Regions from separate parts of the Halomonas profundus genome, predicted to be linked through region 2. Evidence: predicted binding sites of a transcription regulator. Region 2 holds the regulator's gene; the other holds the start of a gene.
What was found. Region 2 encodes sigma-54, which starts transcription at its own class of promoters, with help from an activator protein. Its sites were predicted from a motif close to TGGCACNNNNNTTGCTNT; they were not measured.
Positions count from the first base shown of each region.

Region 1: the regulator sigma-54 is predicted to act here: its motif matches at 1,790-1,807, upstream of LMS44_RS14675 (2,4'-dihydroxyacetophenone dioxygenase family protein).

Region 1 is NZ_CP086344.1:3,212,058-3,216,601, reverse strand. Features, by position in the region: gene LMS44_RS14680 (sigma-54-dependent Fis family transcriptional regulator) at 1-1,629, opposite strand, end outside; gene LMS44_RS14675 (2,4'-dihydroxyacetophenone dioxygenase family protein) at 1,855-2,382, shown strand; gene LMS44_RS14670 (SDR family NAD(P)-dependent oxidoreductase) at 2,391-3,209, shown strand; gene LMS44_RS14665 (alcohol dehydrogenase catalytic domain-containing protein) at 3,209-4,213, shown strand; gene LMS44_RS14660 (MFS transporter) at 4,206-4,544, shown strand, end outside.
Region 2 is NZ_CP086344.1:1,937,493-1,942,036, reverse strand. Features, by position in the region: gene lptC (LPS export ABC transporter periplasmic protein LptC) at 1-196, shown strand, start outside; gene lptA (lipopolysaccharide transport periplasmic protein LptA) at 208-726, shown strand; gene lptB (LPS export ABC transporter ATP-binding protein) at 738-1,487, shown strand; gene LMS44_RS08600 (RNA polymerase factor sigma-54) at 1,617-3,032, shown strand; gene hpf (ribosome hibernation-promoting factor, HPF/YfiA family) at 3,130-3,438, shown strand; gene LMS44_RS08590 (PTS sugar transporter subunit IIA) at 3,443-3,913, shown strand; gene rapZ (RNase adapter RapZ) at 4,001-4,544, shown strand, end outside.

The DNA.
Region 1 (4,544 bases), 1.3 Mb from region 2:
CTTACCCCGGCCAAATAGATCAGGCCCACTTGTGCCAGCCTCCAGCTCTCCTGTGGGATCAATATTGAGGCCTGAAGGGGGATTGAGTTTTGTGGCAAAGCCAACGTCGTCAAACATATGAAACACATTGAGCGGCTCAGAATCTAGCGCGTTAATCACGCCACGTTCTATTAAATTCTGAAGCTCGCGAATATTTCCAGGATAACTATAGTCTAAAAGTGCTTCACTGGCCTTTCGGGTGAGTCCTGGAATATTTTTTTTATAAACGTTTGAGTAGCGGTATAAAAAATGTTCGATCAATAAGGGGATATCATCCTGGCGTTCTCTAAGAGGGGGAAGGCGAATAGGAAAAACATTTAAGCGGTAATAAAGATCCTCTCTGAATAGTCCATTCTGCACTTCCTTGAAAAGATCTTTATTTGAGGCGGCAACAACCCTGACGTTAACTTGAATAGGGTGTGCACCACCGACTCTTTCTATCTCACCATTCTGCAGGGTGCGAAGAAGCTTACCTTGTGCCTCATAACTTAATGATGGAATTTCATCAAGAAATAGTGTGCCCCCATTGGCTCGTTCGAACCGACCCGGTCGACTTTTTTCTGCACCTGTAAACGCACCTTTTTCTACGCCAAACAGCTCTGCCTCAACCAATGTGTCAGGGATTGCAGCACAGTTAAGGGCGACAAAGGGGCCGTTTGCCAAGTTGCTTTTGCGGTGAAGCTCGTTAGCAAACAAGTCTTTCCCAACACCTGATTCTCCATTGAACAGTACCGTGGCTGGCGTTGGCGCGACTCTTTCGATCTTCTGCAAAGCAATACTGACTGCTGCTGAAATACCCACGATCTTTTGGGTATCTATTTTCTCATGGATAGAGGCAGGAGATGACGCTGTCGTCACGCCAGTGGTTTCCACGTTAGCCTGTCGAGACGACTTACGCGCTTCAGGCGCAAGGTATTCTCCTGGAGTGAGCCAGCTAAGGTCATGGGTACTGCCTATTTCTTGATTTGTCATCTCACCTACGATTCGGCAGAAAGAGCCGCCGCAGCCAGCACACTCCAACTCACGATATATCACTCGCTTACCGTAGAAAGCACTGGCGTAGCCGCTGGCATAACCTAGCTGCATCCAGCAAACCGGTTCACGTGATAGGCCGTACGCATTTATATGTTCGGCGGCTTCGATTGAACCATGCCAAAGGAACTCGGCATTGAAAATACCGTTCGGGATGTCGTGGTCGCGTCGTACCGTTTCGACTTTAACCATCCCCATGACCGCATGTAACCGCTCTCCCGCGGTCAACGCACCAGCTTCATCGTTTAGTGGCCAATGTTTTCGTACAAAAGCTGCGTCGGCAGATCCAGCTGAAAAACCTACGCGCATCAGCAAGCTGCATGCTCTAGAAAAGCCTAGTGATTCAATGATTTCTCTGCGCAACACACCAAATGCATTAGCCCCAAGTAGCACCATGCGGCGATCATCGAACCAAATTTTTCCATCGTTAGGGGTAAGGCGCAGCCTCTCTGTCAAATCACGTAAAGTGGGTGGGTCTCCATCATCAAGGCCTATCTCACAAGAGCTCGCTTGATTGGGTTGCGTTGTCATTTTCGAAAGCGTCATTTTTTTTGTCATGTCTTTCTCATTTTTTTATTAAAAATATTAAATTAATTAAATACTGGCGAGTCTTGTTCAATCCTTCAGTTGTACTTTAGTCGTGTCTAGTCTCTTAACTTCCTTTGCATAATAAGAATTTTACTTTATTTTTTATACTAAGGTCTAGGTTTTGAGTAGTTGGCATAGCAATTGCTGAATAGTTCTCTGTAATACATCGTTTCCATAAATAAAGTGAGAACAATAATGGCTAATGCACCCGCTAGTAATGCTTATCGTATCGTAGAAGTTCCTGAACCAATGAAGGCAATGCAAGACCGATTTGGGCGTGAGGGAAGCTATGTAGGGCTCTCTGAGGTAGAAAGCCCATGGGTTCCTTTTGGTGATAATGCAGCTATACGGCATCTGGCCTTTGATGTAAGGAATAATGTTTATTGCAATATTTTATGGATTAAAAGCCCTGGTGTGATTGGTACCCATAAGCACCGAGGAATGGTATGGGCTGTAGGAATGGAGGGATCTTTCCGATATTTGGAATACGACTGGGTTTGCGGGCCTGGTGAGTTTATAACGGAAATGCCCGGACAGGCTCACACGTTAGTGACCGACGATGCTAATGGAATGAAAGCTCTATTTTGGATGCAGGGAGCTAACGAGTTCTTCGATGAGAAGGGGGAGTGGGCAGAAACGCTGGATGTTTTCTGGTTCATCAATCACTACGTCACTTATTGTGAAGAACACAATATCCCCATCAATGAACAGTTATTTCTATGAGGTGGGATATGCGTGTATTAGAGCAATTCAGCGTAGAAGGGCGTTCAGCCCTGATCACGGGGGGAGCCTCAGGTTTAGGACTTGCCTATGCCGAAGCGTTGGCAGAAAACGGAGCTAACGTGACACTAGCGGATATAAACATCGACGCAGCCGAATGTGAGGCACAAAGACTCCGTGACGAAGGCTGCAAGGTTCATGCTGTCCAGCTAGATGTCGCTGATCGAATGCAGACCAGTCGAGCCTTCGAAGAACATGTCCGCCAGTTTGGCAACTTGGATATTGTTTTTGCTAATGCGGGGATCGATCCTGGGGCAGGGTTTTGGAACCCTTCAGGAGGGCGAAATAGAGATGGTCAGATTGACGTTTTAGATCCAGCCCGCTGGGATAGAACAATTTCTATTAATCTGACGGGGGTCTTTAATACTCTGCGAGTGGCAGCTAAATACATGAAGCCACGGCGTCGAGGATCAATTGTTGTCACGTCCTCCAATGCTGCCTTTATTACAGAGCCTGTGGTCGGGCTTGCTTACATGCCTGCAAAAGCGGGAGTGTCCCATTTAGTACGTCAAGTTGCCTTAGAGTTGGCAGAGTTCCGGATCCGGGTCAACACTATCGCGCCCGGCGGTTTCGTAACCAACATTGGTGGTGGCTGGTTGAAAGACGAAGCAGTTCGCCAGGCCTGGAACGCCAAGGTACCTCTAGGGGAAATCGCTGATCCTGAACAGATCAAGGCACTGGCGCTATACCTAGCCTCTGACGCCTCTTCCTATATGACCGGTGCTCAATTGGTTATTGACGGAGGCACTTCTCTTGGGAGGGTGGGCTGATGCGTGCTGCCGTCTTTCAGGGGTTACACCAGCCTTTAGATGTTTGCGAACTTCCAGACCCTACACCAGGAGACGATGAGGTTGTCATCCAGGTGAAACGATGTGGAATTTGTGGCTCCGATCTCCATATGACTGAGGATCCCATTTTCGGCATTTGTCCTGGCGATGTGCTGGGTCACGAATATGCAGGCGAGATAGTCGCTTTAGGTCGAAAAGTCAGTGATGTATCTATAGGAGATCTTGTATCCGTTATACCTTTCCGAAGTTGCGGTTATTGCGCTGCATGCCGTTCTGGGAATCCTGCTTGGTGTCTAGATATGGCGTTGGAGGGAGGGGGATATGGTGAATATGCCGTCACCGCTGCGCGCCAGTGCGTACCTCTTCCTCTCAATGCAAGCATGGACGACGGTGCAATTGTAGAGCCTTTAGCCGTTGCTCTCCATGGTCTCCAGCTATCCGGCATGAAACCTGGTGACCGTGTCCTCATCCTTGGTGCTGGGCCTATCGGGTTAGCTGTCGCTTTTTGGGCGCGCCGCTTTGGCGCTCAGACGGTTGTCATACAGGATATTACCCGATACCAAGAACAACGTGCCTATGACATGGGGGCGACCGGTTTTGTTTGTGATCCATATCAACCCATTAAAGCTGCAGAGCGGTCACTTGGAGGTTCAGCAGACATAGTATTCGAGTGTGCGGGCGTTCCTGGTCTCATTGCGCAAGCCATTGAGCAGGTTCGCACGCACGGTACGATTCTGCTTCTTGGTTTATGCACTAAGTCTGACAGCTTTATACCCTTTAGTGCTTTATCAAAGGAAATACGCCTTCAAACTGCCGTTTTCTTCTCACGACGTGAATACGAAAGTGCGTTGGATATTCTCGATTCTGGCGTTGTAGAGCCTCGCCATTTAATCACCGAGACCGTGCCACTTAACAATGTGCCAACCGCATTTGAAGCGTTAAAAAAGCGCACCCATCAATGCAAGGTGTTAATAAGCCATGACTAACAATAATACAGCTACCCTGCCTAACACGCCCAATAACACTCGTTATCAAATCCTTTTAGTTACTCTATTGAGCCTTAACTTTGGCATTGTATTTTTTGACAGGAATGCACTTAACTTCCTGATGCCATTTGTTCAGCCGGAGTTGGCCTTGACAAACCTACAGATAGGCCTAACAGCCTCTGCGTTATCAGTCACCTGGGCAATATCTGGTTTAATATTTGGTGCAATGTCTGATCGAAGTGGCCGAAGAAAGATATTTTTGATCATGGCGACGATTGTGTTCTCTCTCTGCTCTTTTTTATCAGGTCTTGCCACCTCATTCTTATTGCTT
Region 2 (4,544 bases):
TGAAGGCTGGCAGCTAGATACCGAGCTACTGCACTATGATGGCCTCGAGCAGCATGCATGGAGTGACACACCGGTATTGATGCAGCAACCGCCACAGCAAATGAGCGCTTCACATATGGACGTTTGGCTTAACACCAGCCAGGTTCGCTTAACGGATAATGTGCGCGGCACGCACCCCCCGGCCACACAACGCTAATAGGAACCGCCATGAAAGCCATGATTTCCCCAGCCCTGCTCTACACTGCACTGTTCGGTTTAGCGATACCTTTATCAGTGTTAGCCCAAACCAACTCATCTTCCCAACAAGCCCCAGTGGAAGTGGAAGCCGACCGTTTAGATCTTGATCAGCGGGCAGGCACAGCTGTTTATACTGGGGATGTGGACATTCGCCAAGGCGAAATGCAGCTGCGCGGCGAGCGGGTAGAGATCGAACGCAACGACGCGGGCGAACTCTCGACAGCCACCGCTACCGGTGAGCGCGCCTACTTGCGCCATCAAGGCGAAGGGCAAGAAGGCCCCACGGAAGGCTGGGCGCGGCGGATTATTTATCACGTCGCCGAGCGTCGCGTAGAGCTGATCGACCAAGCCGAACTGACCCAGCAAGAGGACACCTTTAGTGGCGGTCGCCTTGAGTATTTTATTGACCGAGAAGTGATTCAAGCGCGCTCTGACGTTGATGGCAGCGAGCCCCAGCGCATACGCATGACCCTTCAGCCTGAACAATAGGGAGCCTAGCTGTGGCCACTGCTGACACTGCGCCGATCAAAACCCTTTATGCCCACCACCTGGCTAAAAGCTACAAACGCCGCCGAGTGGTCAAAGACATCAATCTAGAGATATCCCAAGGCAGTGTCGTTGGCCTTTTGGGCCCCAACGGCGCGGGCAAAACCACCTCATTTTATATGATTGTTGGGCTGGTCAAATCCGACGCTGGCAAGGTGGGTATCGACGATGTGGATTTAACGCGCGCCCCCATGCACGAGCGCGCAGCCGCGGGGATTGGCTATCTACCTCAAGAGGCGTCTATTTTCCGCAAACTCTCGGTTGCCGAGAATATTATGGCGATACTCGAGACCCGCAAAGAGCTTAACCGCAGCGATCGCGAACAGCGCCTGGAAGCGCTACTCGAAGACTTCCATATCACCCATATTCGCGACAACCTGGGCATGAGCCTTTCGGGCGGCGAGCGCAGGCGTGTAGAAATAGCCCGCTCGCTAGCCACAGAGCCCGCTTTTATTCTGCTCGATGAGCCTTTTGCGGGCGTTGACCCCATCTCGGTAGGTGAGATTAAAACCATCATTCGTGCACTGAAACAGCGCCATATCGGCGTGCTGATCACCGATCACAACGTGCGTGAAACACTAGACATTTGCGATATCGCCTATATCGTCGGCGATGGGCAAATCATCGCCAGTGGCTCGCCCGCCTCGATTCTCACCAACCAAAAAGTAAGGGATGTGTATTTGGGCGCCGATTTTCGCCTGTAATGTTTTTGCCTTAATCGCCCCTAAATAGCGCTTTAAAACAACTTTACGACCAATGGCATGCTTATTGCACTTGCGCCAAGCACTCACTCGCACTAGGGTGGAGCATTCTGATTAACGAGTGGTTCTCAGATGGTCATGAAAGCTTCTCTCCAACTGCGTATCGGCACACAGCTGACCATGACGCCCCAGTTGCAGCAGGCCATTGCGCTGCTGCAACTCTCTACGCTGGATCTTCGTCAAGAAATTCAGCAGGCCCTCGATGCCAATCCCATGCTGGAGCAGGAAGATGAATTTAGTGAACAGGCTGTCAGCGAGCCTAAGGAAGAAGAGTGGTCAGAGAGCATCCCTACTGAGCTCTCGGTAGATAGCGACTGGTCAGATACCTATCAAGATATGGGAAGCCAGGGGGGCAGCAGCAGCGAAGGCCCCGACTTTGAGCGCCAGGCAGCCGGGCAGAGCCTTCATGGCCACCTGCTGTGGCAACTCGCCATGACCGATTTTAGCGCTCGCGAGCAGCTTGTCGCGGAAAGTTTAATCGACGCGCTAGACGCCAACGGCTACCTGACCCAGCCGCTCAACGACATCCGTGAAGGGCTTCGTGCCCAGGGCATTGACGGGCTAAGCCAACGCGAAGTGGAAACCATTCTACTCAAGCTCCAGCAGTTTGAGCCGACCGGCATATTTGCCCGTGACTTGCGTGAATGCTTGATGCTGCAGCTCGCCGCTCTCCCCGATAATACGCCACTGCTGGTTCCCGCCCGCCGCTTGGTGCGGCAGTTTCTCGAAGCGCTTGGCAAAGACGATATGCGTCTGCTGAAACGCCGTCTAGGGCTCGACGACGAACAGCTGGCCGATGTCATCCTGCTTATTCGCAGCCTAGACCCACGCCCAGGCAGCGCCTACGGCGACACCGATGACAGCTATGTCACCCCCGATCTAGTCGTCCGCCACGATAATGAAGGCTGGCATTTAGAGCTCAACCCCGAGGCCCTGCCACGGCTGCGCATTCAGCCCGACTACGCCAGCTTGATTAAGCGTGCGGATAAAAGCGATGACAACCAGTTTCTCAAAGAGCACTTGCAGGAAGCGCGCTGGTTGATCAAGAGCCTCTCTAGCCGAAACGATACGCTGCTGCGTGTTGGTCGCGAAATCATTACCCGCCAGATTGGCTTTTTAGAGCACGGCGAAGAAGCCATGAAACCACTGATACTGGCCGACATTGCCGAAGCCGTGGAGATGCACGAGTCGACTATTTCACGGGTAACGACGCAAAAATATATCCATACACCCCGTGGTGTGTTTGAACTCAAATACTTTTTCTCAAGCCAGGTGAGCGGTCAAGATGGCGACAGCCACTCCAGCACCGCCATCCGTGCACGACTCAAGAAACTGATTCAAGAGGAGCCGCCCGGCAAGCCGCTTTCAGACAGCCGCTTAGTGACGCTATTAGGCGAAGGAGGGATTCAAGTGGCGCGTCGTACGGTGGCGAAATACCGTGAAGCCATGGGCATTCCCTCTTCCAGTGAACGGCGTCGTTTGCGCTAACTTCGTTAACGTTTCAGGGAAACTCTCGACAAGGGCTTTGCAACGCGGCAAAAAGGGTTACAATCGAAGTACAGTCCGATGGATAAGGAGCACGTCAATGCAAGTAAATATCACTGGTCATCACGTAGAACTGACTGACGCCTTGCGTGACTATGTCAACGAGAAGCTTGAGCGTGTAGAGCGCCATTACGACAATATAACTACGGTGCAAGTCACCTTATCAGTGGAGAAAGAGCGCCAGCAGGCCGCCTGTACGCTGCACGCCGCAGGTGCTGACTTACATGCGGAAGCCCTAGACAGTGATATGTACGCCGCTATCGACGCACTAGCGGACAAAATCGACCGTCAACTCGTTAAACACAAGGAAAAAGCACAAGCTCGCGCCCAAGGCGCCGGTGTGCGTTAATTCAATGACGTTGGAAACCATACTCCCCCCGGAACGCGTTCTGTTCGACGTCCCCGGGGGCAGCAAAAAAAGGGTGCTGGAGTTTTACAGCACCTTTATCGCCCAAAATATCCCCAGCCTGGACAGCCAAGAAGTGTTTAGCCGTTTAATCGGCCGCGAGCGCTTAGGTAGTACGGGTATTGGTAACGGCGTGGCTATTCCTCATGCGCGTAGCCCCCACTGCAACGCCCCTATCGCTGGATTTTTGAAACTGGCTGAAGCGATCGATTTTGACGCTATCGACGGCGACCCGGTAGATCTGGTGTTTGTCCTGTTGGTACCCGAAGAGGCAGATGACACGCATCTCTCACTACTGGGTCAGGTAGCGACCATCATGAATGATGCGGACACGCGCCAGCAACTGCGTAAAGCAGCCAGCCAGCGCGAACTGCTTGAGCTGATTACCGCCAAAATTCGCGAGCAATCAGCGGCCTAAGGGTCTGAAACCCTGTTCAGGGCAGATCACAGCAGGTTATCCGCTCACCACCCTCAACGCAGCTTGATCAAAGCAAAGAGAGACTCTATGCAACTGGTGATCATTAGCGGCCGCTCCGGGTCAGGTAAATCTATCGCCTTGCAAGCGCTGGAAGATCTTGGCTACTACGCGATTGATAACCTCCCAGCTATGTTGCTGGGGTCGTTGGTGGATGAACTGCGTGACCAGGGCGACCGAGCACATTTAGCGGTGAGTATTGATGCCCGCAATTTGCCGGGAGCTCTGGAGCGCCTGCCCTCTTTATTAGACGAGTTGCGCCAGCGTAAAATCGTCTTTCAAGTTATTTACCTGACCACCGATGCGCGCATACTGCTTGAGCGTTACTCAGCAACGCGTCGCCGTCATCCGCTGACCCGCGATAGCGAAATGACGCTGGAAGAGGCGATCAATAAAGAAGAGACGACGCTAGAGGATATTCGCGATCTGGCCGATCTATTGATCGATACATCACGATTATCGGTGCACGATTTACGCCGTCGCATTACCGACCAAGTAGCCCATCAGCGGCGCGACAAGCTGACGCTAACGCTGGAATCGTTTGGGTATAAACGCGGCGTACCGTTAGACGCCG